Regions from separate parts of the Pseudomonas sp. EA_5y_Pfl2_R50 genome, predicted to be linked through region 2. Evidence: predicted binding sites of a transcription regulator. Region 2 holds the regulator's gene; the other holds the start of a gene.

Region 1 (7,292 bases), on a different contig from region 2:
GCTGCCGGGCAGCGACATTTCCACCGACGAGAGCTTCTTCAATCTCGGTGGTCATTCGATTCTGCTGTCGCGGATGCTCCTGCGTTTGCGCGAAGAGTTTGGCCGCAGCATTTCGATCAATCGCTTCATCGAACTGCCGACGATCCGCAAACTCGCGACGCTGGTGCGTGGCACCGATAACAACGCCGTGCTCAGCGCCCGGGCGATGGCCGACGCCGAACGCCCGCTGGATATCGAGCCGCTGCCGATCAGTCGCATGGGCGATGTGCACAAGGTCATCGTTACTGGCGCCAACAGCTTTGTCGGCGTGCACATCGTCGAGGCGCTGCTCGGTTGGGGCGCCAGCGAAGTCGCGTGTCTGGTGCGTGACGGTGGCGGGCAAACGGCGGCGCAGCGCTTTGCCGAGTCACTGCGGGAGAATCGCCTGGAGCATCTGGATCTGCGTCGTGTGCGGGTTTACTCAGCAGATATTTCGCGCCCGCAGTTGGGCCTGAACGACGACGATTATCAACGTCTGGATCGTGAGTTCGGCGCGTTGGTACACAACGCCGCCAACGTCAATCACGTACTCGATTACGAGTCCTTGGCGGCAGACAACGTCGAGCCGATTTTTGCCCTGCTGCGACTGTGCGAAGGGCAGAGCAAAAAGGTCTTCAATTTTGTCTCGACACTGTCGGCGTCCAGCACGGTCGATGCCGATGGCCGGGTGCTGGAACTGCCTGCCGCGTCGACTCCACCGATCTACATTCGCAACGGCTACAACCTGTCGAAATGGGTCGGCGAGCGCATCCTCGAACGCGCGCGGGAGCGTGGGGTATGGGTCAACCTGTATCGCCCCGGGAACATCAGTTTCAACAGTTTGAGCGGCGTGTGTCAGCCGCACAAAAACCGTTTGATGCTGATGCTCAAAGGCTCGATCCAGCTCGGTCAGGTGCCGGCCTTCGCACTCAATTTCGACCTGATGCCGGTGGACTTTCTCGCCCGGTTCATCGCCTTCCATGCCAGCCGTTACGCGCCGCAGCGCGCAGTGTTCAATCTGCACAATCCAGAGCCGCTGAGCTGGGATGCCTACGTCGCGTCGTTCCGCGCAACCGGCAGCGAGTTCTCGCTGGTGAGCGTCGCCGACTGGCAGCAGCAACTCGGCCGCGTCGATGTCGACAACGCGCTGTTCGGCGTCCTCGGTTTTTACCTCAACGGCTTCGAGGAAGACATCGGCGACATCTCGCTGATCGGGCATGCCAACGCCCAGGCCGGCGTACAGCAGATGGGCGCGCACTACCCGCGCAAATCCCCGGCGCTGCTGCGTCGCGGCTGCGATTACCTGAAAGAAATCAACTTCATCTGACTCAACAACAAGGAGCATCACCATGAGCACGCTGCAACCCGACACTCTGATCAAAAACCCGCAAGGCTGCCACGTCGTTTCCTCGATAGAAGTACCTGCGGACGCTGCGCAGGTCTGGGCGGTGGTCGGTGACTTCGGCGGTTTCGACCGCTTCATTCCGGCGCTGTCGCACATCGACATGACTGGCGAGGGCGTGTCCTCGTTGCGCAAGAAGTTCTTCAAGGATGGCAACGTAGTGGTCGAACAACTCAACTCCCGCGATGAGCAGGCGCGGAGCATGACCTGGACGACGATCTACAACACGTTGGGTGTGGCGAATCTGTGGGCGGCGATGGAGGTGCAGTCGTTGGGTGCAGGCAAATCCCGGGCGACGTGGACGATCATTGCCGAGCCGGCTTCGGCTGGTGAGGAAGCGTTGCCGGGGTTCAGGGATTTTGTGCAGGGGTTTGCGGATGACGGGATGGGGAATGTGTTGAAGCTGTTTGTTTAAGACTTGGTTTTGGCGGTGAATGAACCACCGCTTTCGCGAGCAAGCCCGCTCCCACATTTGGAAGCCATTTCCCTGTGGGAGCGAGCCTGCTCGCGAAGACCGATGACGCGGTCAGATTTTGAAACTGTCGACCAGTTGCTTCAGGCGATTGGCCTGCTGCGACAACGCATCACAATCCTTCAATGTTTCATTGAGATTGGCCACGCTCTGCTGGTTCAACAGGTTGATCTGGTTGACGTCGACATTGAGGGTTTCGACCACGGCGGTCTGCTCTTCGGTCGCCGCAGCCACCGACTGGTTCATGCCGTCGATTTCGCCGATGCGCTGGGTCACGCTGACCAGACGCAAACCGGCCTGATTCGCCACTTCCACGCTCTGCTCGCTGGACGCCTGACTGGCGTTCATCGTGGTCACCGCTTCACGCGAACCGACCTGCAGCGAGGTGATCATTTTGTGGATCTCTTCCGCCGACTCCTGGGTGCGATGGGCGAGGTTACGCACCTCGTCCGCCACCACCGCAAAACCACGCCCGGCTTCACCGGCACGGGCCGCTTCAATGGCCGCGTTGAGCGCCAACAGGTTGGTCTGCTGCGAGATGCCTTTGATCACATCGAGAATGTGCCCGATGTTGTCAGTGCTGGCATTCAGGGTTTCGATCTGCGTGCACGACAGGCTGATCTTCTGCGACAACTCGGTCATTGCCAGAATGGTTTGTTCAACCACCTGACGACCGTCATCAGCCTGTTCGCTGGCGCCGCTGGCGTGTTGCGAAGCGTCGGCAGCGTTGCGGGCGATTTCCTGCGTGGCAGCGCCCAACTCGTTGATTGCGGCAGCGACACTGTTGGTGCGCGCACTTTGCTCATCGGAACCGACGATAGATGCGTTGGACGATGCCATCACCCGTTGCGAGAGGTCATGTACGTGACGGGTTGCGGAAGACACTTCGGAAATCGAGGCGTGAATCCGCTCAACGAACTGGTTGAACGCGCTGCCCAATTCACCGAATTCGTCTTTGCTCTCGACGACCAGACGACGGGTCAGGTCGCCTTCGCCTTGAGCGATGTCCTGCATCGCGCGGCCCATGGTGGTCAGCGGACGCATCAGAACGTTGATCAACAAGCTCAACAACAACGCAATCGCGCCGACAGCGACGAACATCGCGATCAACGCCGAGGTACGGAATTGGCTGAGTGCGGCGTAGGCCTTATCGCGATCAATCGACAGACCGATGTACCACTGCGCATTCGGCAGATCGCTGACCGGGGTGAACGAGAGGATGCGCTCCTGACCATTGAGCACCACGTTCTGGTTGCCCTTCTCGATGCGCACGCTGGTGTTCGGGTAGATGTCCTTGAGGTTCTTCATCACCTGGTCTTTGTCCGGACTGACGATCACCTGACCGTCAGCGCTGACCAGGAATGCATGTCCCAGACCACCGAAGTCCACCGAGTTGATGATCTTCACCAGGGTTTCCAGGCTCAGGTCACCACCGACCACGCCGAGCAGCTCGCCGTTCTTTTTCACCGGCATGGCGATGGTCACCACCAGCCCACCGACGGCCGCCATGTACGGCGGCGTCAGCATGGTTTTGTCGGCGGCAACGGCCTGCTTGTACCAAGGGCGCTGACGTGGATCGTATCCGTCCGGCATCTTCGCATCAGGGCGCTGGGTGAACACGCCGTTAGCCTGACCGACATAGGTGAACTGGAAGTTCGAGGTGAACGCCGGTTGATCGACCAGGCCCGGAAAGTCGGCGTCCTTGCCCTGATGGGCGACGTTCTGCGCGAGGTTCTCCAGCACCAGAATCCGCCCGCTCATCCAGTTCTGCACGCTGCTGGCGGTCAGATCGCCGGCCTGCTGCACGGAGGACTGAAGGTTCTGGCGAATGGTATTTCGCTGCAGATAATCGTTGTAGAGGGTGAACAGCGCGAACGCCAGGACCACGACGCCTGAGGCGGCCAACAGGATTTTATGGCTGAACTTGAGATTCATTTCATGGGACTTCTTTTGCCAAAAGGGGGGATGCGTTACGGATGCAACATTCCATGTACAGCGCAGGCAGCGTCTTCTGGCTGCTCTGATTTGGTGCACGCATGTCTCACCAGTCTGTCGGCACGTATCGGAGAAATCTTAGGGTTGCGCGGGAAATGGATGACATTCCTGGCAGATTCCCGCCGAACGGTGCGCTAGAGCGGTCGGCGTACAACTTTTTATCGCGGTTGCAAGAGCAGCAGTTGCAAATTCTGTAACCCTTGATGACAATGCGAGTAATTATCATTTGTGACGTTCGCGTTCATGTCCTCACCTGAGTTAGCAGTACAGGCGCTTTACAGGAGTCATCACGGCTGGCTCAACGCTTGGCTGCGCGCGCGGCTGGGCAATGCAGCGGATGCCGCAGACCTCGCCCAGGACACGTTCGTGCGTCTGCTGCAACGCACCGAACGCCTCGAACTCAAGGCGCCGCGCGCCTTCCTGCGTACTGTCGCTCGCGGCCTGGTTATTGATCACTGGCGGCGCGAGGAAATCGAACGGGCCTATCTGGAAACCATCGCGCATCTACCCGAAGCCGAAACGCCGGGTGCCGAAGCCCGGGCACTGGTGATCGAGTTGCTGGAAAGCATCGCGCGCATGCTTGAAGGACTGAAGCCGAAAGTACGTCAGGCATTTCTCTTGGCACAGTGCGAAGGTTTGACCCACAAGCAGATCGCCGAACAGATGGGTTTGTCGCTGCGCTCGGTAGAACGCTACGTCGCCGACGCGCTGTATCACTGCTACGTGCTGCGGTACGAAAGCTGATGGCTGTGGATAACGTTTCTCTCAACCGGCGCAGCGAGCCGCAGCAGCAAGTGGTCAAGCAAGCCATTCACTGGCTGCTGCGCTTGCGTAACAACCATGGCAACCCACGTTTGAACCGCCAGTGCGAGCAGTGGCGCGCTGAGCACCATGAGCATGAACTGGCCTGGCAACGGGTGCAGTCACTGCAAGCCGAGTTGAGCACTAACCTGCGCGCGGTGCCCGGTGCGCAAGTGGCGTTCAACACGCTGGAAAACAGCGCGCAAGGTTTGGGCCGGCGACAGGCGTTGAAGTTGTTGTCTGGCGCCTTACTGATGGGCTCCGCAACGTGGTTGGCCAAGGACACGGCTGCGTGGCAGCAGTGGAGCGCCGATTACGCCACGGCCACTGGCGAGCGACGCGGCTTCCAGCTGCCGGACGGCACGCGCATCGAACTCAACACCGCCAGCGCCGTGGATCTCGATTACACCGCGCAGCAGCGGCTGATCAAACTGACCCGTGGCGAAATCATTGTCACTTGTGGCGGCGCTGATGAAGGCGCGGCTTTCGAGCGACCGTTGCGCGTGCAAAGTCGCCATGGCACTTACGAGCCACAGGATGCGCGGTTCATCCTGCGCCAGAACAGCGATTGCACACGGCTCAGTGTCACCAGTGGCCGCGTGGCCATTCATTCCTCTGGCTCGACTATTGAGGCACTGGCCGGACAGAGTTATCTCATCGATCACCATCAGGTGCGCGTGGCGCCGGCACTGGATATGGATGTCGGCGCGTGGGCCGACGGTTTGATCGTCACACGCAATATGCGCCTGGGTGATTTTCTCAGCGAAGTCGGACGCTATCGTCAGGGCTTTCTGACCTGCACTTCGGACGTTTCCGACTTGCGCCTGTCTGGCGTTTTCCGCCTCGAAGACACGGACAAACTGTTGGCGATTCTGCCGCAGACCTTGCCGGTGCAATTACGCTACCGCACCCGCTGGTGGGTGGCCCTGGAACGTGTCGTCTGAAATTATTCTGGCGGGTTTTCGCAGACAGTCCGGCTTAGTCAGTAAGCACTTCAACTCAAGCGTTTGCGACTTCCTACGGAAACCTACAATGACTGTCCGCGCCACTTGTCAGAACCCTCCGAAATTCACCTGCGAATCGAATGTTTTGCGTCATGCCGTTCGAGCAGCGCTGTTGTCTACCGCGCTGGGCGTGGCAGTGTTGCCGAACCTGAGCGTGGCGGCCAGCACCGTTAACAGTGACGTCGGCCATCGTTACAACATCGCCGCCGGCCCCTTGGGCGAAGCGCTGAATCAATTCGCGCGTCAGGCCGGTATCACCTTGGCAATGACACCGCAACAAACTCAGGGGCGGCAATCGCCGGGCGCACGGGGTGAGTATTCGACTGATCAGGCACTGAGTCACTTGCTCGACGGGTCCGGGCTTGAAGCGGTCAGTCAGGATGGCAGCAACTACACCTTGCGGCCGATCACGCAAACCGAAGCGCTGGCTCTGCCAACCACCGACATCAAAGGCTTCGCCCTTGGCAACGCGCTGGGCAGCATGGACGGCTACAACGCCACTCACAGCCAGATCGCCACCAAAACCAGTACCGCGCTGCTGGAAACTTCGCAAAGTGTGTCTGTGGTCACTCGCCAACAAATGGACGACCAGGGCTCGCAGACTGTCTCGCAGGCTATGCGCTACACCCCAGGCGTGCTGACCAACCCGTATGGCGCGACCCACCGTTATGACTATGTCGCCATGCGCGGTTTCAACGACGGCTCGGTGGATAACATCTACCTCGACGGCCTCAAGTCGATGGGCGACAGCGGCACCTACAGCACCATGCAGGTCGACCCGTATTTTCTCGAGCGCGTGGACATTCTCAAAGGCCCGTCGTCGGTGCTGTACGGCCGCAGTTCGCCAGGTGGCCTGGTGGCACTGACCAGCAAAAAACCGTTGTACGAGGCTTACCATCAGGTGCAAGCCACAGTCGGCACGCAGGGGCAACGCGGGGTCGGTTTTGATTTCAGCGGCCCGGTCGATGACGACAAGCGCATTGCCTATCGTCTGACTGGGTTAACGGATCAGTCCGACACGCAATTCGACCACAACAAGGAAAAGCGCTTCGCCCTGGCACCGACGCTGAGTATCGATTTCAGCGAAGACACCTCGCTGACCTTGCAGGCTTATCTGCAACACGATCCGGATGGGGGCTACCACGGCGGTGTGCCAGCCGATGGCTCGATTCATCAGCGCAATGGCAATCGGATCTCCCCGAGCTTCTTCGAAGGCGAGCCGGGGATTGACGGCTATTCGCGTGATCAGCAGTCGTTCGGTTATCAGTTTGAGCATCGCTTCAACGATGTCTTCACCGCGCGGCAGAACTTCCGTTACCTCGACTCCAAAGTGAATATGGATCAGGTCTACGCCTATGGCTGGACCACGCCAACCAGCAACGAGCTAAACCGTTATTACACCGGCGGTGACGAGCGTCTGCATGCGTTCATCGTCGACAACATGCTTCAGGCTGAATTCTTCACGGGGGCGACCAAACACACGGTGTTGATGGGCGCCGATTATCAGCGACGCAAAACCGTGGTCGATTGGACCAGCGGCGGGCTCGCGCCGATCAATGCGTTTAACCCGGTGTACGGCAACTCGGCGATCGATATGTAC
Region 2 (7,292 bases):
GGCCGGAGCCGGTGCGGCAGCGGCCGGTTTTGGCGCTTCGGCTTTCGGCTCAGGCTTGGCGGCGGGCTTCGCTGGCGCAGCGGCAGCCGGTGCCTTGGCGGCTGGCGCGGCAACCGTCGAAGCACTGCCCGCCGTGGCGGCGCCGACTTCGGAGAACTTGCCTTTGCCATGCAATTCGTCGAGCAGCGATTCGAATTCGTGATCGGAGATCAGATCGCTGCCGGCAGCGGCGGCGGCCGGAGCGGCTGGCGCAGCCGGTGCCGAGGCAATGGCCGACTCCAGCGCTTCAACGGCGAAGTTGCCTTTGCCGTGCAACTGATCGAGCAGGGCTTCGAATTCGTCGTCGGTGATGTCCGAGCTGTCGCCTGCCGCCGGTGCTGCCGGTGCTGCCGGAGCGGCCGCCGTCGGGACTACCGCATCAACGGCGAACTGGCCTTTGCCGTGCAGTTGATCGAGCAGAGACTCGAACTCGGCGTCGGTGATTTCATCGCTAGCGGCTTCATTGGCCGTTTGCGCAGGAGCAGCTGCCGGGGCTTCGGCTTCGGCCTTGACGGCGTTCAGTGAATCCAGCAGTTGTTCGAATTCGTTATCGGTGATGTCGCCGGAATCGCCGGAATCGCCCTCGACGACCAGCTCTTCGATCATCTCGGCCACTGGCGAAGCCGGGGCTTCGTCCGCCGATTGCGGTTCGGCCAGACGCGCCAGGGCGGCCAGCAGTTCCGGGGTGGCAGCGGTGATCGGAGCACGCTCGCGGACTTCGCTGAACATGCTGTTCACCGCGTCCAGTGCTTCGAGGACAACGTCCATCAGTTCTGCATCAACGCGCCGCTCACCCTTACGCAGGATGTCGAACACGTTTTCGGCGATGTGACAGCACTCCACCAGCTCGTTGAGCTGAAGGAAGCCGGCGCCCCCTTTTACAGTGTGGAAACCGCGAAAAATTGCGTTGAGCAGATCTGCGTCATCCGGGCGGCTTTCCAGCTCGACCAGTTGTTCGGACAGTTGCTCAAGAATCTCGCCGGCCTCAACCAGGAAATCCTGAAGGATCTCTTCATCGGCGCCGAAGCTCATTAATGGGGTGCTCCTACAGGTCTAAAAACCCAAAAAACCTAAAATTCCAAAACACTAGAATCCGAGGCTGGATAACAAATCGTCCACATCGTCCTGACCGGACACAACGTCTTCTCGTTTATCGGCATGAATCTGCGGACCTTCACCCTGCGAGAGATGTTTTTGTGGATCTTTTTCTGCAAGCATCGCGGCGCGGTCATGTTCGATGCCCGCAAAGCGGTCGACCTGACTGGCCATGAGCACGAGTTTGAGCAAATTGCTTTCGACTTCGGTGACCAGTTGGGTCACACGCTTGATCACCTGACCGGTGAGGTCCTGGTAATCCTGGGCCAGCAGGATGTCGTTGAGATGGCTCGACACTTCACGGTTGTCCGTGCTGCTGCGTGACAGAAAACCGTCGACCCGGCGCGCCAGCTCGCGGAACTCTTCAGCCCCGACTTCGCGACGCATGAAGCGACTCCAATCGGCGCTCAAGGTCTGGGCTTCATCAGCCAGACCGTTGACCACCGGCGTGGCGCTTTCCACCAGATCCATGGTGCGGTTGGCCGCGGCTTCCGTCAGCTTGACCACATAGCCCAGGCGTTCGGTGGCGTCGGTGATTTGCGACACTTCCTCGGCCTGCGGCATGTGCGGATCGATCTGGAAATTGACGATCGCACTGTGCAGTTCACGCGTGAGCTTGCCCACTTCCTGATACAGGCCACGGTCACGGGTCTGATTGAGCTCATGGATCAGTTGCACCGCGTCACCGAATCTGCCTTTTTCAAGGCTCTCGACCAGTTCGACCGCGTGTTTTTTCAGGGTCGACTCGAAATCGCCCTGTGAAGATTCTTTATGCTCCATAGCTCCCCCGCGCGTTCATCAGCCGATGCGTTCGAAAATCTTCTCGATTTTGTCTTTCAGCGCCTGAGCCGTGAAAGGTTTGACCACGTAGCCGTTCACACCGGCCTGAGCGGCTTCGATGATCTGCTCACGCTTGGCTTCAGCGGTCACCATCAGTACCGGCAGGTGCTTGAGCTTTTCATCGGCACGCACGTGACGCAGCAGGTCGATACCGGTCATGCCCGGCATGTTCCAGTCCGTTACCAGAAAGTCGATGCTGCCGCTGTTGAGCACCGGAATGGCAGTGGTGCCATCGTCGGCCTCGACGGTGTTGGTGAACCCAAGATCACGCAGCAGGTTCTTGATGATCCGCCGCATCGTTGAGAAGTCATCAACGATGAGGATTTTCATGTCTTTGTTCAATTCGACCTCCAAGCAGTCTTAAACGCGCCCAGCACCTGGACGCGCCACTTCAATCAATCGGCGCAGCACTCGAAGACTGTCTGGAGCACAACAGAGCAAGACCGGTGCCGTTCATCACCGCACCAGCCTCGTTCGCAGTGTCCCCACACTGCCTTCAGCGCGCTCGCCACTCCCCCAAACGCCCCCGCAAACGGGCCGCGCACTGGCTGTGTAACTGGCTGACCCGCGATTCACTGACGCCAAGGACTTCACCGATCTCCTTGAGGTTCAGCTCTTCGTCGTAGTACAGCGCCAACACCAGTCGCTCACGCTCCGGCAAATTGGCAATCGCGTCCGCCAGCGCCGCCTGGAAGCGTTCATCTTCCAGATCGCGTGACGGCTCAAGATGAGCACTCGCGCCATCCTCGTGCAGCCCTTCGTGTTCGCCGTCCTGCAACAGGTCGTCGAAACTGAACAGGCGACTGCCCAAGGTGTCATTCAAAATCCCGTAGTAATCGTCGAGACTCAATTGGAGTTCGGCTGCAACCTCGTGATCTTTAGCGTCACGGCCGGTTTTAGCTTCAATTGAGCGAATTGCGTCGCTGACCATACGGGTATTGCGGTGAACCGAGCGTGGCGCCCAATCCCCTTTGCGCACTTCATCGAGCATCGCACCGCGGATTCGTATGCCCGCGTATGTTTCGAAACTGGCGCCTTTGCTGGCGTCGTATTTGGTCGAGACTTCGAGCAGGCCGATCATGCCGGCCTGGATCAGGTCTTCGACCTGCACACTCGCCGGCAAGCGTGCCAGCAAGTGGTAGGCAATGCGTTTGACCAATGGTGCGTAACGCTCGATCAGTTCGTACTGCGCGTCACGTGCCGACTTCTTGTAGAGATTCATGCCACTGGCGGTCATAACACAGGCCCTGCGGTTTGCTGCACGAGACGCTCGACGAAAAACTCGAGATGGCCGCGCGGGTTGGCCGGCAGCGGCCAGGTATCGACCTTCTGTGCAATCGCCTTGAACGCCAGCGCGCACTTGGAGCGCGGGAAGGCTTCGTAGACGGCACGCTGCTTCTGCACGGCCTTGCGCACGCTTTCGTCGTAAGGCACGGCGCCGACGTATTGTAGGGCCACGTCAAGGAAGCGATCCGTGACCTTGGTCAACTTGGCGAACAGGTTGCGGCCTTCCTGCGGGCTCTGCGCCATGTTGGCGAGGACGCGGAAGCGGTTCATGCCGTAATCGCGGTTGAGCAGCTTGATCAGCGCGTAGGCGTCCGTGATCGAAGTCGGCTCGTCGCAAACCACCAGCAACACTTCCTGGGCGGCGCGCACAAAACTGACTACCGAGTCACCAATACCCGCAGCGGTGTCGATCACCAGCACGTCGAGATTGTCGCCAATGTCGCTGAATGCCTGGATCAGGCCGGCGTGTTGCGCCGGGCTCAGGTGCACCATGCTCTGCGTGCCGGAAGCGGCCGGCACGATGCGGATACCGCCGGGGCCTTGCAACAGCACGTCGCGCAGTTCGCAACGGCCTTCGATGACGTCGGCCAGTGTGCGTTTCGGGGTAAGCCCCAGCAGAACGTCGACGTTCGCCAGCCCCAGATCAGCGTCCAGCAGCATGACCCGACGGCCAAGCTCTGCCAGCGCCAGAGACAAGTTCACTGACACGTTAGTCTTCCCGACGCCACCTTTGCCGCCGGTCACCGCGATCACCTGTACGGGATGCATGCTGCCCATGTTATTTCTTTACCTTGTCTTGCATAGACGGAGGCCACATTACTGGCTGCGCGTTCACAACCGGAACAATGCATGGCAGACCATCGATGTAGGTACAAAAACTGTTCATGAATACCTCAGCCTACCTGCTTGGTCGGGCTGTGATAGATATCAGCGAACATGTCGGCCATGGCTTCTTCGCTGGGTTCTTCCTGCATTTGCACGCTGACGGCACGGCTGACCAGTTGATGGCGGCGCGGCAGATGCAAATCATCCGGAATCCGTGGGCCATCGGTCAGGTACGCGACCGGCAATTCATGACTGATCGCCAGGCTCAACACTTCGCCCAGGCTTGCCGTTTCATCCAGTTTAGTCAGGATGCACCCGGCGAGCCCGCAACGCTTGTAACTGTGATAAGCGGCGGTTAGAACCTGTTTCTGGCTGGTGGTTGCCAAGACCAGATAATTTTTTGAACGAATGCCACGACCGGCGAGACTTTCGAGCTGCATGCGCAGGGCCGGATCGCTGGCTTGCAGGCCGGCGGTATCGATCAGCACCACGCGTTTGCGCAGCAGTGGGTCCAGCGCCTGCACCAGCGACTGGCCAGGATCGACGTGAGTGACCGGCACATTGAGGATGCGACCGAGCGTCTTCAACTGTTCCTGCGCACCGATACGGAAACTGTCCATGCTCACCAGCGCGACATTCTGCGCGCCGTACTTGAGCACGTAGCGCGCGGCCAGCTTGGCCAGCGTGGTGGTCTTGCCCATGCCGGCAGGGCCGACCATGGCAATCACACCGCCCTCTTCCAGCGGCTCGACTTCCGGTACGGCAATCATCCGCGCCAGGTGCGCGAGCAGCATGCGCCAGGCCTGACGAGGTTCTTCGATATCGGTGATCATCGACAGCAGATCGCGCGACAACGGGCCGGACAGACCGATGCGCTGCAGGCGGCGATACAGATTGGCTTGCGCCGGGCGGCTGCCTTGCAACTGGTTCCAGGCCAGGGTGCCCAGTTGCACTTCCATCAGCTCGCGCAGGCTGTTCAATTCGAAGCGCATCGAATCCAGTGCCCGCGGATCAACACCGGCCGATGGCTGCGCAGGGGCCGCAGCCGGACGCGCCGGGGCGGTGTAGGTCGGCTCGGTCAGCGGTTCGGCGGCGGTCAGTGGCAGGCCGGCAGTCAACGGCAGCCCGGCGAACAACTGGCGATTGGTGTTGCCGTCGGCTTCGCCACGCAGGCTCAGTTCGGCCTGGGCGGTGACGATGCGCGACTGGGTCTTGCGCAGCTCGTCTTCGAGTTCCATGTTCGGAACCCGTGGCGCCAGCGCCGACAATTTGTAATCCAGTGCCGCCGTCAGCTCGACACCGCCGGCAATGCGGCGATTGCCAATGATGGCGGCATCAGCGCCCAGCTCATCACGAACCAGCTTCATGGCCTGACGCATATCGGCGGCAAAGAAACGCTTAACTTGCATAAACCACTACCTCAGCCGTTGGGCCCTACTGTCGCAACGATGGTCACTTGCTTGTTGTCCGGTATTTCCTGGTAGGCCAGCACATGCAGTCCAGGGACGGCGAGGCGGCCAAAGCGCGAAAGCATCGCGCGAACCGGGCCTGCTACCAACAGAATCACCGGCTGACCTTGCATTTCCTGACGCTGCGCCGCTTCGATGAGCGAACGCTGCAGCTTCTCGGCCATGCTTGGCTCCAGCAGAACACCCTCTTCCGAGCCTTGTCCTGCCTTCTGCAGACTATTGAGCAATATTTGTTCCAACCTTGGTTCCAAGGTGATCACAGGCAGCTCGGACTCAGTGCCTACAATGCTTTGGACGATGGCGCGGGATACACCGACCCGCACAGCGGCCACCAATGCGGCGGTATCTTGACTCTTCGCAGCGTTGTTGGCGATGGCTTCGGCGATGCTGCGGATATCGCGCACCGGCACGTGTTCAGCGAGCAGCGCCTGCAGGACTTTGAGCAACTGCGACAACGTGACCACACCCGGCACCAGCTCTTCAGCCAGTTTCGGCGAGCTTTTGGCCAGCAATTGCATGAGTTGCTGCACTTCCTCGTGGCCGATCAGCTCACTGGAATGCTTGTACAGAATCTGGTTCAAGTGCGTCGCGACCACGGTGCTGGCGTCGACCACGGTATAACCCAGCGATTGCGCCTGGGCACGCTGGCTGATTTCGATCCACACCGCTTCCAGGCCGAAAGCCGGATCTTTGGCGTTGATGCCGTTGAGCGTACCGTAGACCTGGCCCGGGTTGATCGCCAGTTCGCGATCCGGGTAGATCTCGGCTTCCGCCAGGATCACGCCCATCAGGGTCAGGCGATAGGCGCTCGGCGCCAGATCGAGGTTGTCGCGGATGTGCACGGTCGGCATCAGGAAGCCCAGATCCTGCGAGAGCTTCTTGCGCACGCCCTTGATCCGCGCCAGCAATTGCCCGCCCTGATTGCGGTCCACCAGCGGAATCAGGCGATAGCCGACTTCCAGGCCAATCATGTCGATGGGCGTGACGTCATCCCAGCCCAGCTCCTTGGTTTCCATGGCGCGAGCCGGCGACGGCAGTAGCTCCTGCTGACGCTTGACCTCTTCCAGCGCCACGACCTTGGCGACGTTCTGCTTCTTCCAGAACAGGTACGCACCGCCAGCCGCGAGCGCCGCCATGCTGAGGAACGAGAAGTGCGGCATGCCCGGCACCAGGCCCATCACCGCCATCAAACCGGCGGCCACGGCCAGCGCTTTCGGCGAGGCGAACATCTGGCGGTTGATCTGCTTGCCCATGTCTTCCGAACCGGAAGCACGGGTCACCATGATCGCTGCAGCTGTAGATAACAACAGTGATGGCAATTGCGCCACTAAACCGTCACCGATGGTCAGCAAGGCGTAAACCTTGCCGGCATCGCCGAAGCTCATGTTGTGCTGGAAGATACCGACGGCCACGCCGCCGATGAGGTTGATGAACAGAATCAGCAAGCCGGCGATGGCGTCACCGCGCACGAATTTGCTGGCACCGTCCATCGAACCGTAGAACTCGGCCTCTTGGGCGACTTCCTGGCGACGCGCCTTGGCTTGGTTCTGGTCGATCAGGCCGGCGTTGAGGTCGGCGTCGATTGCCATTTGCTTGCCGGGCATCGCATCGAGGGTGAAGCGCGCGCTCACCTCGGAAATCCGCCCGGCACCCTTGGTCACCACGACGAAGTTGATGATCATCAGGATCGCGAAGACCACGATACCGACCACGTAGTTACCGCCGATCACCACCTCA

What was found. Region 2 encodes FliA, which starts transcription of late flagellar genes. Its sites were predicted from a motif close to CTAAAGTTTNNNNNNNNNNNGCCGNTAA; they were not measured.
Region 1: the regulator FliA is predicted to act here: its motif matches at 3,942-3,969, upstream of AACY19_RS26240 (methyl-accepting chemotaxis protein).

What each region holds. Positions count from the first base shown of each region.
Region 1 covers NZ_CAXAPT010000025.1:2,565-9,856, reverse strand. Annotated here, with positions in the region: gene AACY19_RS26250 (amino acid adenylation domain-containing protein) at 1-1,345, shown strand, start outside; gene AACY19_RS26245 (SRPBCC family protein) at 1,368-1,835, shown strand; gene AACY19_RS26240 (methyl-accepting chemotaxis protein) at 1,947-3,827, opposite strand; gene AACY19_RS26235 (sigma-70 family RNA polymerase sigma factor) at 4,131-4,631, shown strand; gene AACY19_RS26230 (FecR family protein) at 4,631-5,632, shown strand; gene AACY19_RS26225 (TonB-dependent siderophore receptor) at 5,721-7,292, shown strand, end outside.
Region 2 covers NZ_CAXAPT010000013.1:118,600-125,891, forward strand. Annotated here, with positions in the region: gene AACY19_RS21550 (chemotaxis protein CheA) at 1-1,071, opposite strand, end outside; gene AACY19_RS21555 (protein phosphatase CheZ) at 1,126-1,914, opposite strand; gene AACY19_RS21560 (chemotaxis response regulator CheY) at 1,933-2,304, opposite strand; gene fliA (RNA polymerase sigma factor FliA) at 2,471-3,211, opposite strand; gene fleN (flagellar synthesis regulator FleN) at 3,208-4,038, opposite strand; gene flhF (flagellar biosynthesis protein FlhF) at 4,155-5,495, opposite strand; gene flhA (flagellar biosynthesis protein FlhA) at 5,507-7,292, opposite strand, start outside.